DNA from 4 places in the Alkalimarinus coralli genome. Region 4 is predicted to be linked to each of the others. Evidence: predicted binding sites of a transcription regulator. Region 4 holds the regulator's gene; each other region holds the start of a gene.
The links. Region 4 encodes sigma-54, which starts transcription at its own class of promoters, with help from an activator protein. Its sites were predicted from a motif close to GTTGGCACGNNNNTNGNNT; they were not measured.
Positions count from the first base shown of each region.

Region 1: a site for sigma-54 is predicted at 1,805-1,823, ahead of MY523_RS07775 (formate/nitrite transporter family protein). Genes of this name have one in related genera too.
Region 2: a site for sigma-54 is predicted at 2,155-2,173, ahead of MY523_RS19755 (CmpA/NrtA family ABC transporter substrate-binding protein). Genes of this name have one in related genera too.
Region 3: a site for sigma-54 is predicted at 1,835-1,853, ahead of flgB (flagellar basal body rod protein FlgB). Genes of this name have one in related genera too.

Region 1 covers NZ_CP096016.1:1,753,912-1,757,467, reverse strand. The annotation lists gene MY523_RS07780 (bifunctional protein-serine/threonine kinase/phosphatase) at 1-840, opposite strand, end outside; gene MY523_RS07775 (formate/nitrite transporter family protein) at 907-1,740, opposite strand; gene zwf (glucose-6-phosphate dehydrogenase) at 2,208-3,556, shown strand, end outside.
Region 2 covers NZ_CP096016.1:4,371,456-4,375,011, reverse strand. The annotation lists gene MY523_RS19770 (nucleoside deaminase) at 1-163, shown strand, start outside; gene MY523_RS19765 (arsenate reductase ArsC) at 275-715, opposite strand; gene MY523_RS19760 (hypothetical protein) at 961-1,830, shown strand; gene MY523_RS19755 (CmpA/NrtA family ABC transporter substrate-binding protein) at 2,218-3,556, shown strand, end outside.
Region 3 covers NZ_CP096016.1:2,143,305-2,146,860, forward strand. The annotation lists gene MY523_RS09465 (flagellar hook protein FlgE) at 1-41, opposite strand, end outside; gene MY523_RS09470 (flagellar hook assembly protein FlgD) at 154-831, opposite strand; gene flgC (flagellar basal body rod protein FlgC) at 869-1,309, opposite strand; gene flgB (flagellar basal body rod protein FlgB) at 1,312-1,716, opposite strand; gene MY523_RS09485 (AAA family ATPase) at 2,036-3,217, opposite strand; gene MY523_RS09490 (nitroreductase family protein) at 3,253-3,556, opposite strand, start outside.
Region 4 covers NZ_CP096016.1:649,083-652,638, reverse strand. The annotation lists gene lptB (LPS export ABC transporter ATP-binding protein) at 1-623, shown strand, start outside; gene MY523_RS02870 (RNA polymerase factor sigma-54) at 844-2,373, shown strand; gene hpf (ribosome hibernation promoting factor) at 2,683-2,991, shown strand; gene ptsN (PTS IIA-like nitrogen regulatory protein PtsN) at 3,025-3,489, shown strand.

The sequences.
Region 1 (3,556 bases), 1.1 Mb from region 4:
TGTATGGATCTGGCGCAGAACTTCGTATCCGTCAAATTCAACACCGGCTGTTAGTGCTGGCGGAAGATTTAATGCTTCAGCAGTTTTTTTAATGTCGTTGTGAACGTCTGTGGGAAGTGATTCAATTTTAACAATTTGTATGGTTAGGTTATCCTCGCTACCTTGGTTATATGCATGCTCTGCAATCGTGCGGGCGGCCTTATTCAGGTCATCATTATAATGTCTGACTGTTTCAACTATTTGTTGTGTCTTAACGAATTCATAGACCCCGTCAGTGCAGATGATATAAATGTCGTTGTTTTGAAGGGGAAGCGCTTGATAATCGAACTCGCACTGGGCAGCCATGCCCATTGCCCGGCTAAGATAACTTTTTTCTTCAGTTTCCCATAAGCGGTGATCGTGAGTTAGTTGTTCAAGGCCGTTCTCATTGAGGCGATAGACTCTTGAGTCGCCCACATGAAAAATATGAGCGGTGAGATTTTTTAGAATGACTGCGCTAAAAGTGCAAACATATCCTTTGTCTCTGTCGTAGCGACTTGAATCCTTTAAGGACTGAGAGTTTAGCCAGGAATTTGTCGCTTTTAACACTCGTTCGGCTGAGGTTTTTACCGACCAGGCTTCTGACGTGCAGTAGTAGTCTTCAAGAAATGCATTAACGGCAGTTTCGCTCGCTATATGACTTACATCGCTGGAACTAATGCCGTCAGACATTGCGATCGCAACGCCTTTCAGTGCTAGTAGTGAATCATTGGGAAGGCGGGCGCCATGATTGTCCTGGTTTTCTGACTTTCTGCCGCGATCAGAGCATTGTCCAAGGGAAACCTTGAGCTTTTCTTTCATAATACTCATTGTATAAACAAGCCTAAACAGATTTACCGGGTTTAGGCTTGTTTAACCTATTGAAGGTTATGCCACTTTGCTCATGTAGGGTTCAGCTGAGCGCTTTGGTGCCGTTTTGACGTGTGTTGTATACAAGGTTAACCCTGTAAAGGCGAGACCGCCGATTAGGTTGCCTAACGCTGTTGGAATTTCATTCCAGATTAGGTAATCCATAACCGAGAAGTCCCCCCCCATGATGATACTAAAGGGGAATAAGAACATGTTTACGACTGAGTGCTCGAACCCCATAAAGAAAAATAGAAATATTGGCATCCACATCGCAATAACCTTGCCGCTAACTGACGTTGAGATCATTGCGCCTACAACACCGAGAGATACCATCCAATTACACAGCATTCCGCGTATAAAAATAGTTAACCAACCATCAGCGCCGTATTGTGCATAGCCTAGTGTGCGTGCTTCGCCAATGCCTGCTACCTTCTCTCCGATAGGGCCAGCCTCGACATTAAACCCGTAGGTGAAAATAAACGCCATCATAAACGCGACGGTGAGGGCTCCAGCAAAGTTGCCTACAAAGACTAGTCCCCAGTTTCTCAACACGCCCTTGGCTGTAACGCCTGGGCGCTTATCGAGTAGCGCTAAAGGCGCTAACACAAACACTCCCGTTAGCAAATCAAAGCCCATTAGGTAGAGCATGCAAAAGCCGACCGGGAATAATATTGCTCCGAGTAAAAACATTCCTGTTTTAACTGCGACGGTAATTGCGAACACCGCAGCTAAAGCTAATATTGCTCCGGCCATAAACGCTCGGATTAAGGTGTCTCTGGTAGACATAAATATTTTTGATTCTCCGGCGTCCACCATCTTGGTGGCAAACTCGGAAGGCGCTAGATATGACATATCGTTTCTCTCTTCACTAGTATCATTTGTTTAAGTGCAAATGGTTCTAACCATATTCCTGTAAACGCAATTGATATGCCAGATATAAAATATTACGAAATAACAGAGGGATACGCTATTTTATATGCAGAAAATAGTGATTTTTAACGAGCAGCCAGAATCAATTTACGGGCGATATTAAGACATTCAACTTAAGATATTTCGCATCCTGCACACCTTTTGTGCACGCATCAAGCAAAGGCCTTGGCATGTTATTCTAGCTGATCACTATCGTCAGGCTGGTCTCTATTGATCGACATAATCTTTAAATGCTTGGCTAGGATGCTGTTTGGCCTTACCCTAATAAACTATGGTATAACGATAAGTCTGACTGCGGTAAGCATGTCTCTTTTTCAGTTTTGTGGCTTTACCGTTGTTACATCCGAAGTTGTTCAGCGAGTCAATTTGTAATAGGGGCCGTATTGATTATGATGCCGTTAAATGAGCCATTTGACTTAGTGTTGTTTGGGTCAACTGGAGACCTATCTACCCGCAAACTCTTGCCAGCACTGTTTTCGCTATACGCTGACGCGAGGCTTCCTAATGAGTGGAGGCTGGTTGCTTTATTTAGACGAGAGCACAAAGACTTTATCGAAACGTTGCACAAGTCTGTCGGGGTTAAACACGACCTTAATGATAAAAAATTAAAATCAAAGTGGGCGTCTTTCACAAAACATGTTGTCTGCTTGTCATTTGACGCAACAGAGCCTGATAACTACGGTGAGCTAAAGGAGCTGGTTGAACAGCAAGCCGACAGCAATAAGATATTTTATCTTGCTACGCCGTCAGCGCTGTACGGAAAAATATGTAATGGGTTAGCCAAGGCCCGCTTAAATAGCTTAAAAAGTAGAATAGTGTTGGAAAAGCCTATTGGTTCAGATTTGGCTTCTGCGAAAAAAATAAACCAACTGGTGTGCCGCCACTTTAAAGAGCAGCAGATCTTTAGAATCGATCATTACTTGGGGAAGGAGACTGTTCAAAATCTGCTGGTTTTGCGGTTTGCCAACACAATATTTGAGTCTCAGTGGAATCAGAAATATATCGATAACATTCAGATTACGATATCTGAAACCTTGGGGGTTGAGGAGCGAGCACAGTTTTACGATCACGTGGGTGCGCTTAGGGATATGGGGCAAAACCACCTTTTGCAACTGCTGTGTATTGTCGCCATGGAGCCTCCTGCCCGGTTTAACCCGGATGCCGTTCGTGATGAAAAAGTAAAAGTGCTTAGAGCGCTTCGAGTACTGGGCGATCAGGACGTACAAAAAAAAGTCGTTAGGGGCCAATACAGTTCAGGTATTTCGAACGGCGTCGCCGTCGCTGGTTATCTGGACGAGGAGGGCGTAGCTCCTTCGAGTGAAACAGAAACATTCGTCGCCATGAAAGTTGAAATTGATAATTGGCGTTGGGCTGGGGTTCCTTTTTACCTTCGAACGGGGAAGCGGTTAGTTCATAGAGCCTGTGAAATTGTTGTCCACTTTAAGGAAGTTCCCCACTCAATTTTCGACTTACAGCATAAAAATACCATGGCCAACAAGCTGGTATTTCGACTCCAGCCTGATGAAGGAATCAGGTTAAAACTGTGTGAAAAGAAAAGAGGCCCAGGTGTTAGTGTGCGGTCAACCGAGCTTAGTTTAAGCCCTGACTACCTTAACCGTAAACATATACCTGATGCTTACGAAAGACTGCTTGGTGATGTCATTAGTAATAATCAAACGCTATTTGTCAGGCAGGACGAACTAATCGCTGCCTGGGAGTGGCTTGACCCAATTTTGAA
Region 2 (3,556 bases), 1.1 Mb from region 4:
CCGGGAAGACGCGGCTCTGGTTGGATTTGATGACGACTATCTGTATCAGGAAATAGCAAAACCGGTTGGGCAACGAAGTATGGCCATGTCTGTACTGATTCCCGCTGAAGGTCAGGCCCTTCTGCAAGAGTGGCTGAGCATCCCAAACCGGGTTGAATACTAGGCGGAAGTACAAAATAAATTACAGTCTCTTCGGCTTCGCCAATCAAAATCAATAGTTAACATAAGCCAAGCGCCAACACTCGCAACCCCCACAAAAATAAAGTGCGATAGTCTACGCAGTCAACAACCCGCCCATTGACTCAACAAAGCGTTTTATCTCGTCTCTGACATGTCGATAACACTGCAATTTATCACCGTTCTCCGCCACCTTTTCAGCTAGCTTTGGCGGATCATCAAAAGGGGTGTGAACCACCTTTGTTGCACTGGTAAACGAAGGACAGACCTGGTTTGCATGGTCACAGACCGTAAAAACCAGATCAAAAACAATATCATTCAAGTCTTCAATATGCTTTGAGTAATGCCCTGAAATATCAACGCCCGACTCAGCCATCACTGCAACCGCATGCTGATTAAGCCCGTGGGTCTCGACACCGGCCGAGTAAGCCTCAACCTGATCACTTAACAGCGCTTTAGACCACCCTTCGGCCATTTGGCTTCGGCACGAGTTTCCTGTGCACAAAAATAGAACTTTTTTCTTTCCTTGTGTCTGCACCTACATTACCCCTGTATTCATTCAATCAATCCAACCACTGGCAACTGCTTTAAATCTCTTTTTTCGACTCGTCCTTATAGATTTAGTTCAACCACTACAAAATCATTAGCTTAGCAGAAAAATAATTAGCTGAACGCCCCCCTGACAAGAGGATATTTCAAAGTAACTATCAAGCAACCAAACAACTACCCCTTTTGGCATACTCAATGCATAAAATAATAGAAATTTTTTAATGGATTCCAAATATGCTCAACACGAACAATAACAGCACGACAGACGCCAACATGCTCTACCTGCAACACAAGCTGCGCCTTGAAGGGATTGCCACCAGCAAAAAGTTATTGGATTTAATGCTTGAAATACAGCGCCATCGGGCGGCAAGCCTGGCATCCCTAGGCGGCGACCTGTTTTTTGAGAACAGACTGTATAACATCCAGAAAGCAACCACCCAGCATCTGACAGACCTCAGTCAGAACAAGGAGAGCCTGCTCACAGAGCCTGAGTTACAGCAACTGAACGGAGAATGGGTAACCATTCGAAGGCAGTGGCAAAAAGACAGTGTAATGCAGAACTTTCTGCTTCACAGCCACCTAATTAATTTAATCCTGAAAATTAATGCGGAACTCTTTGAGCGTGCGGGGCACTCTAAACTTGATGAACACCACCGTGCACTTGCCAGCTACTGTTTATGCGACCTACCCCGCCTGATTGAAGCGGCGGCGCAAGCGAGAGGGCTAGCGACTCACTGCGCGGCACAGAAATCCAACACAGAAAGAACCGTTTCAAAAATAAAGTACCTGGCAGATGAGATACGCCAGCTAGAAGCCAAGTCCCAAGCGAAAATCGTTCATAGCAGTGCCGAAAACTATCGAATAACTCAACAAGCCAGGGCTTCAAATAACAACCAACAAAGCATGAACATTTTTTTGGGCCTGCTGAAAACGCACTTCACCCATATGAATGATCCACAACTCCTGTCGGACGAAATATATACCGTTGGAAGCCAGTTCATTATGGCAACTCATGACCTGCTGCTAAAAACCTATAACCTGATGGGTAAAAACATGGACAGTGAACTGTATGAGTGGATATTTCGCCCCAGCCACTACTCATAGGTATTGGGCGCTGATTTAACACGCACCCTCATGGTAGGGAACCTCTGACAATACTTTAAAACCTCTCCACCAGGCTTACTCAGTCAGCTGATTGCCCCTGCAAATTCAGTTGTCTCTATTCGGCCACACCCGCTTAAACCGTTTTCTGCACCATCTCGGTGCCCATCCCCACCATAATCAGGCACCTAAAAAACAGATAAGCGCACCAAACCTGAACCAAATACTCCATTAGGAGTGCAACATTATTAACTTATTGCCTGAAAAGATTCGCAAAAACACACCAAAAACACACCAACTTATTGTTACATATAACAATATATAAATTATGGCACATACATTGAAATACCCATAAATAAGTAATTTAAATAGCCTAATAAAGGAGTCCCCATGGGCATTTCTACCGCGACCAAAAGCAAGTTACAGAAACTCATCTTGTCAGTATCCATCTCTGCCACACTGAGTTTACCCGCAATAACGCAGGCTGCAGAGCCAGAAAAAGAAGACCTTAAGTTCGGTTTTATAAAATTAACCGATATGGCACCACTGGCCATTGCTTATGAAAAAGGCTTCTTTGAAGACGAAGGGCTGTTTGTTCAACTTGAAGCACAGGCCAACTGGAAGGTGCTTCTAGACCGGGTTATTACAGGAGAGCTTGATGGTGCTCACATGCTGGCCGGGCAACCCCTTGGCGCAACCATTGGATTTGGCACGCAATCGCACATCATCACCGCATTTAGCATGGATCTAAACGGCAATGGCATCACCGTATCCAATAAGGTATGGGAAGAGATGAAGCCCCACATACCAAAAGACGCCGACGGTAAGCCTGTTCACCCGATCAAAGCCGACTATTTAAAGCCCGTTATCGAAAAATACAAAGATGAAGGCAAACCATTCAACATGGGTATGGTGTTTCCGGTATCCACACACAACTATGAGCTTCGCTACTGGCTCGCGGCAGGTGGTATCAACCCGGGCTTATACGCACCACACAAAGGTGATACATCAGGGAAAATTGACGCAGACGCACTGCTCTCTGTCACACCGCCACCTCAAATGCCCTCAACCATGGAGGCAGGCACTATCGAAGGTTACTGTGTGGGCGAACCATGGAACCAGCAGGCAGTATTTAAAGGCATTGGCGTGCCCGTTATTACCGACTATGAGATCTGGAAAAACAACCCGGAAAAAGTATTTGGCGTAAGCAAAGGGTGGGCAGACAAGTACCCAAATACCCATATTGCCGTTGTTAAGTCTCTAATCAGAGCAGCGCAGTGGCTGGATGCTAACGACAACGGCAACCGTCCTGAGGCCGTTAAGATTCTCTCGCAACCAAACTATGTAGGAGCAGACTACGACGTCATTGCTAACAGCATGACCGGTACATTTGAGTATGAGAAAGGAGACAAACGCGCTGTTCCCGATTTCAACGTATTCTTCCGGTACAACGCAACCTATCCCTACTACAGCGATGCCATCTGGTATTTAACCCAAATGCGCCGCTGGGGACAGATTGCCGAGCATAAGCCCGACAGCTGGTATATGGATATCGCAAAAAGCGTCTACCGCCCTGATATTTATGCCCAGGCAGCCAAAGAGCTAATCGCAGAAGGCAAGCTACAAGCCAGCGACTTTCCGGACTTTGCCACTGAGGACGGCTTTAAAGCACCGCAGTCAGAGTTTGTTGACGGGGTTACCTACGACGGCAAACAACCCAATGCGTACC
Region 3 (3,556 bases), 1.5 Mb from region 4:
GAAGATGCTTTTAATCCACTCAGTGCAACGTTAAACGGCATGGAACACCTCGTACTCTGTTGTAGTTAGACCCGCTTTTAAGCAAGGCAACGTTATGGGTTACCACTAAAGCAATTTGGCTTATGCCGGCTTTAGCGGCCTTAATGATCACAATTAGTTAATCTGACGAATCTCGTTTAGCGGCACACCACCCATTCCGGCTAAATTCAGAGTGATTGCACTATTGCTTCCAATGGATACGCTATCCACATTCGCACTCAGCATTGTAGCAACCTGTTCCGTTTTTCCGCTGTAACTGGCTTCAGCTTTTATGGTGTATCTACCGGCAGGCATTTGATCACCTGTGTTATTTTTACCATCCCATAAAAACGAAACCTGACCGGCAAGTTGTTGCCCCATGTCGTATTGATTCACTAGTTCGCCCGACTCGTTCAAGACCGATATTCGTAAGTCAGATGTACTGGCAGGCAGATCAACAACACCGCTAATAGTGCCTGCAACAGAGGTTGGCCCCGTAGAAGCATTAACCAGTACTGATCGGCCAACCATCGCAGAAGCCTGAAGCGCTTGTGTGGACTGATAACTGGACGTAAATCCTTCCACCGTAGCGGTCAGCGACTGCATCTCTTCCAGCGAGCTGAATTGGGCCAACTCGGCAATAAACTCACCATTTTCCTGGGGTTCCAGCGGATTCTGATTATTAAGCTGGGCAACCATCAGTTCCATAAATTCATTTTTGCCAAGATCACCAGTCCCTTTATTTTCTGGCGTTTTAAAAGAGTACTGACTCAACACATCGTTGGTTGGCGAAACAGTGTTAAAATCGCTCATAACTGACTCCTGCTATTTCTAGTTCGAACATGCTGAGTTATTGGCCTAGCGTTAGAATTCGTTGCATCATGGTTTTAGCGGCATCCATGACATCGACATTTGTTTGAAAGCTACGTGACGCGGAAAGCATATCCGTCATCTCTTCTACAACATTCACGTTTGGGTACATGACATACCCATCATCATTTGCCATAGGATGATCTGGCTGATAGCGCATATCCAAAGGGGCATCACTTTCAACAATTCCCTTTACTTCAACCCCTTGCGATTCTGGCATATCGGTAAATGCCGTATTAAACCCTGTTTTCATCACTGATTGCTGAATCGATGCAAATACAGGTTTTCTCGCACGATACACTTCATCGGTGCTACTACTGGCAGTATCCGCGTTTGCAATGTTACTGGCCGTGGTATTCAAACGCATGGATTGAGCCGACATAGCCGAACCGGCAATATCAAATATTCTGTTAAGAGACATCGTTACTCACCCCTTATTGCATTTGTAATTGATTTAAACTTGCCATTTAAGAACTGGAAACTGGCTTGATAATCCATCGCGTTCTTCATATAGGCCGCCATCTCCTGCTGAGTATCGACCGTATTGCCATCTATCGAAGGCTGCGTGGGGTTTCGGTACAAAAGTGATTCTGAGGATGCACTCGCCGTTGATAAATGCTTTGAGTTTGTTTTTGCAACAGACATCGGAGCGGCTTCACCAGGCTGATTAAGTTTGCTATTCAGCACGGCTTTAAAATCCAGATCCCGTGCTTTAAACCCTGGCGTATCTGCGTTAGCCAAGTTGTTAGCTAACACCTCAGCACGTTTTACCCGAACGTTCAGTGCCTGTTCGTGTATGCCTAATGCGTTGTCAAATGAAATGCTCATAGCTACTCCACAAATTAAATGCGGTTCTGCATATAAAAATGCAGTGCTGCATATAATCGAATAGTGTTTTAATCAATTACGGTTAATAGTGTCCGCAAAATTCTAATTACCAGTAACAAAGCAATAGCAATGCCAAAAACACCTAACCCATTGATTTAAGATATTTAAATAAAATATTGGACAGAAATAATATGATTTACGGCAAACGGTTACCGCAGAGGGGCAACCACGTCACCCGTGCAGATAAAGCAAGTGGTATTGAAGGGCTGAAACCAAAACTTAAAGACCTACATTTTTGGGTGCAATGAATGCTCGAAGTTTAATCTTGCCAATGCCAAGCTGGAGCATCCAATAACCCCTGATCCAGAATAAATGTTTCGCCTAGCTCTTTGTTTAAAGCAATGGAGTTGCATTCGTTGTTAGCTTCCAAGCTTGCAATTAAACGCGAAGCGTGGGAGACCACCCAAACTTGTGTTTGCTCCGCCGCACGAATAATTAAGCGCCCTAATGCTGGAAGCAGATCTGGATGCAGGCTGGTTTCCGGCTCATTTAGCACCAGTAGTGAAGGTGGTCGAGGTGTAAGCAATGCCGCCACTAACAGTAAATAACGTAACGTACCATCAGATAATTCTGCCTGGTTTAACGGCCGCAACAGTCCGTTTTGAATAAACTTAAGCGAAAACCGATTACCCGCATCAGCCTCAAACCCAATCGTGGCACCAGGGAACGCATCTTCTATAGATTCATATAAGGCGTCTCGATCTCCAATTTCGTAGATTGTTCTTAGCGCGGCGACCAAACTATGGCCATCATGATCGAGAACAGTTGTTCGCGTGCCAATTTGCGGCGTTCTAATAATCGAATCAGCATCAGTTCTGAACAAATCGTAGAAACGCCAATTCCGGATAGATTGCCTCACTTCATAAACCTCGGGTACTGACACAGGATCACTTATCTCACTCAAAATACTTTCATAAGTGTTGAGACGCGTGTCATAAACCTCCCACTTTCGACCGGAACGAACTTTGACAATAGGCCCATTTCTGTCAATCAAGCAAGAACTTGGACGATAGGTGTTTCCAGCCCAAATGCACTCACGCTTGATCTCAGGGTCAAACTGAAACATCGACGGTTCTTGATATCCAGCATAACCCTGAGGAGGAGGCATACCCAACGAAATAGAATAACCGAAATTTTCTCCGACAAACCCCAACCTTAGCCGTGAGTTTTTCTTTTTTGCATTTCCTTGAATAGGCGCCGAACCATCTTTCATTGATTTGCTGAACTCGTCTGGCCCAGCCCAAAAGGTATAATCGAGACCTCCTTCCTGTGCAATAGAAGAAATTAAATTACCTCTAGCTGTATCTGACAATAAGCGTAGCGCTTTGTATAGGTTGGACTTACCACAACCATTTGGACCTGTAACGACATTCAACCGTGACAACGGCGATACGATGTCTTTTAAGGAGCGGTAGTTAGATACTGAGAAGGCTTTGATCATATAAGGAAGAACCACTCAAACCCAGAGGCTGCTTTTTAGTTCCATTTTTTAACATATGTATTTACATCATGAGTTGGCACCGCTTTCGGCTTACCTTCGGGTGTTCCCACATAAAGAAAGCCCGCTATATGCTCTTCAGCCGTTAACCCCAACCCTTTTTTCACTTCTGGGTTATAAGCAAGAGGGCCAGTTCTCCACATGCCGCCAAAGCCTTCTGCCTGTAGCGCAACGAGCAAATAACCGACCCCGACGCCCACTGAAACAATTTGCTCAATTTCGGGTACTTTAGGGTTTTCTTGCGTCGATGCAATCGCCACAATAATCATCGGGGCTCGAGTC
Region 4 (3,556 bases):
TCGGCCCCAACGGTGCAGGGAAAACCACATGTTTTTACATGATCGTCGGTTTGGTCGAAGCCGACAAAGGGAAAATATCAATCGATGGGGAGAATTTGACCCATTTACCCATGCATGGCCGAGCAAGAAAAGGGATTGGTTACCTCCCTCAGGAAGCGTCTGTTTTTAGAAAGCTAAGCGTTAAAGATAATTTAATGGCAATACTTGAGACACGGAAAGATCTTTCTAAAGCCGAACGCAAAGAGAAGATGGAAACCCTTCTTCAAGAGTTTCACATTACACATATAAAAGATAGCTTAGGTATGAGCCTGTCAGGTGGCGAACGCCGCCGTGTAGAAATCGCTCGCGCATTAGCCACTGAGCCGGATTTTATACTACTTGACGAGCCATTTGCCGGGGTTGACCCAATTTCTGTAAGCGACATCAAGCAGATCGTCACCCATTTGAAAGAGAAAGGGATAGGCGTACTAATAACAGACCATAATGTTCGGGAAACCCTTGATATTTGTGAGAAAGCGTATATCGTGAGCGACGGACACATTATAGCGTCGGGCACTGCGGAAGATGTTCTGTCAAACCAACAAGTTAAAGATGTATATCTAGGAGAACAATTTAGGCTTTAATAGTCTCCCCAAGCGTTACAGTGCTCAAATATTAATAATAGCGCTTGCCATGACTACTATTTTTTCAATCTCCTAACTAAAATATGATTAACCGGAAATAATAAAACAACTGACTCGGAAGTGGTTTACACTAAACCTGGTAGAGACAATAAAATAACTAAACAATGAGGAGACCTTGTTCATTGATGGTTTTGCATAAGGCGGTAGGTAATCAATGGTCATGAAAGCATCACTTCAGCTCAAACTAGGTCAGCAGCTGACAATGACCCCTCAACTGCAGCAGGCAATACGCTTACTGCAGCTTTCTACTCTTGATTTGCAGCAGGAAATCCAAGAGGCCCTTGAGTCCAATCCAATGCTGGAAATATCTGACGATGATCGTAATCGATCCGAGAACCCGGATACAGAGACCTCCTCCCAAGAGCAAAACACAGCCGATGATTCTGCATCGCAAGCTAAAGAGTCCATGGCAGAAGCCAGCTCAGAAGGCTCTGATGAAATTATGAACGCAGAAGACTGGTCTGACAGCATTCCAAATGACTTGCCAGTAGATACCGCATGGGATGACATTTACCCCAACAACGCACCGTCTGGTCCTGCCCCAGAAGAAGATAGCGACTTTGAGTCACGTAACAGCGTGGGCGAATCCCTTCAGGATCATCTGCTTTGGCAACTCAACCTGACCCCCATGTCAGACATTGATAAACTGATCGCCATGTCTATCATTGACTCAGTTAATACCGATGGCTATTTATCCAGCACCGTTGAGGAGATCTTATCCGGTTTTGCTGAAACCAATCAGGAAGAAGCGAGCGAGCACGAAGTTGAGCTAGACGAAGTACAAGCGGTTCTAAAACGAATTCAACATTTTGATCCGCCAGGGGTAGCCAGTCGAGACCTGCAAGAGTGCCTGCTAATCCAACTCAATCAGCTTCCAGATAGCACACCATGGTTACCTCAGGCAAAACTGGTCATCAACCATTACCTCAATCTTTTAGGCAACCGGGACTACGCCCAACTGATAAGACGCAGCCGCATAAAAGAGACCGACCTTAAACAGGTTATCAAACTCATTCAATCACTTAACCCTCGACCAGGCGAGCAGATCAGCGGTAATACACCCGAGTATGTTGTTCCAGATGTGGTTGTCAAAAAGGTTAATGAGCGTTGGAAAGTGGAGCTCAACCCGGAAATTGCCCCTAAGATAAGGGTTAATTCAAGCTACGCATCACTCGTTAAACGAGCTGACAGTAGTGCTGACAACACTTATATGAAGGATCAGTTACAAGAGGCCAAGTGGTTTATTAAAAGCTTACAAAGTCGTAATGAGACACTGCTGAAGGTTTCCAGTAAGATCGTGGAACATCAACAAGGTTTTCTTGATCATGGTGAAGAGGCAATGAAGCCTCTTATTCTGCATGATATAGCGGAGGCCGTAGATATGCATGAGTCAACCATATCAAGGGTCACCACCCAAAAATTCATGCATACTCCCAGAGGCATATTTGAACTTAAATATTTCTTCTCCAGCCATGTAAGCACAGCATCTGGAGGCGAGTGTTCATCAACCGCAATTCGCGCCATCATTAAAAAACTGGTAGCGGCTGAATCTGCCAAAAAACCGCTAAGCGATAGCAAAATAGCAACGATACTCGACGAACAAGGTATCAAAGTAGCAAGACGAACCATCGCAAAATATCGCGAAGCGATGTCAATACCCCCATCAAATGAACGAAAACGTTTAGTATAATTTTAGTTATGAGGGGTATTCAGAATTAAACGGTTTTGAGTCAATAAATGGATTAGCTAATATGCTAAGATTGTTGGCATCAAAAGATAGGCTTGGCGGGGCTTAACACAAGCCCAGGCAAAGCGTCATCAAGAAAGTAAAGTGAAAAACAAAGGCAATGAAGTTCTGTTCCCTTGCTGATCACTGCCAGGAATTGAGTTAACGCTATTCGGATGTTTCACTAGTAGACTCATTGCTAGTCGCACATTCAAACGCGCCTCAATATGTAGAAGATTTCAGGGAACACAAAAACGATACTAGGAGCGAAATATGCAATTGAATATTACGGGACACCACGTTGATCTGACAGACTCTTTGAAAGACTATGTTAGCAGCAAGCTCGAAAAGCTTGAACGACACTTTGACCATATCAGCAACGTTCAGGTTACATTATCAGTTCAAAAACTTCGTCAAATTGCAGAAGCGACCCTTCATATCAGTGGCGCCGATATTCATGCTACAGCAGAGCAGGAAGACATGTACGCAGCAATAGATATGCTGGTAGACAAGCTCGACCGTCAAATTCTTAAGCATAAAGAGAAGAATGTCGACAGACTTCACGGTGCATCCGCACGATAAGTTACTTGCCATAGAATAGAATAAGCATTAATAATGACCGATACGTCAGTTTCAATTCAATCTATACTGTCTCCCGAGCTGGCTCTTTGCAGCCTGCCCGGGAGCAGCAAAAAGAAAGTTCTGGAAGAAATTGCGCAGCGAATAGCGCAACAATATCCAGATATTAATGAAAACACGATCTTTAACAGCCTGATCGGTAGAGAACGATTAGGCAGTACTGGCATTGGTCAAGGAATCGCAATTCCTCACTGCAGGCTGGAAAACTGCCACAAAGTAATCGGAGCCTTGCTAACGCTTAATCAGAAAGTGCCCTTTGATTCGATCGATAATGAGCCTGTTGACCTGCTGTTTGTACTTATCGTCCCACAAGAAGCAACCAGTGAACACTTGGAGTTACTCAGCCAGCTGGCAGAGAAATTCAATAATACCGAACTGTGCCGAAAGCTTAGAGGTTGCGAGGACAGTGAGTCACTATACAACACAATCATTCAATCATAACTGATTGATCATTTTGCCGTTCAATATACTAGCTGAGCACTTTGGTTCTAAACGAACATCATTAACT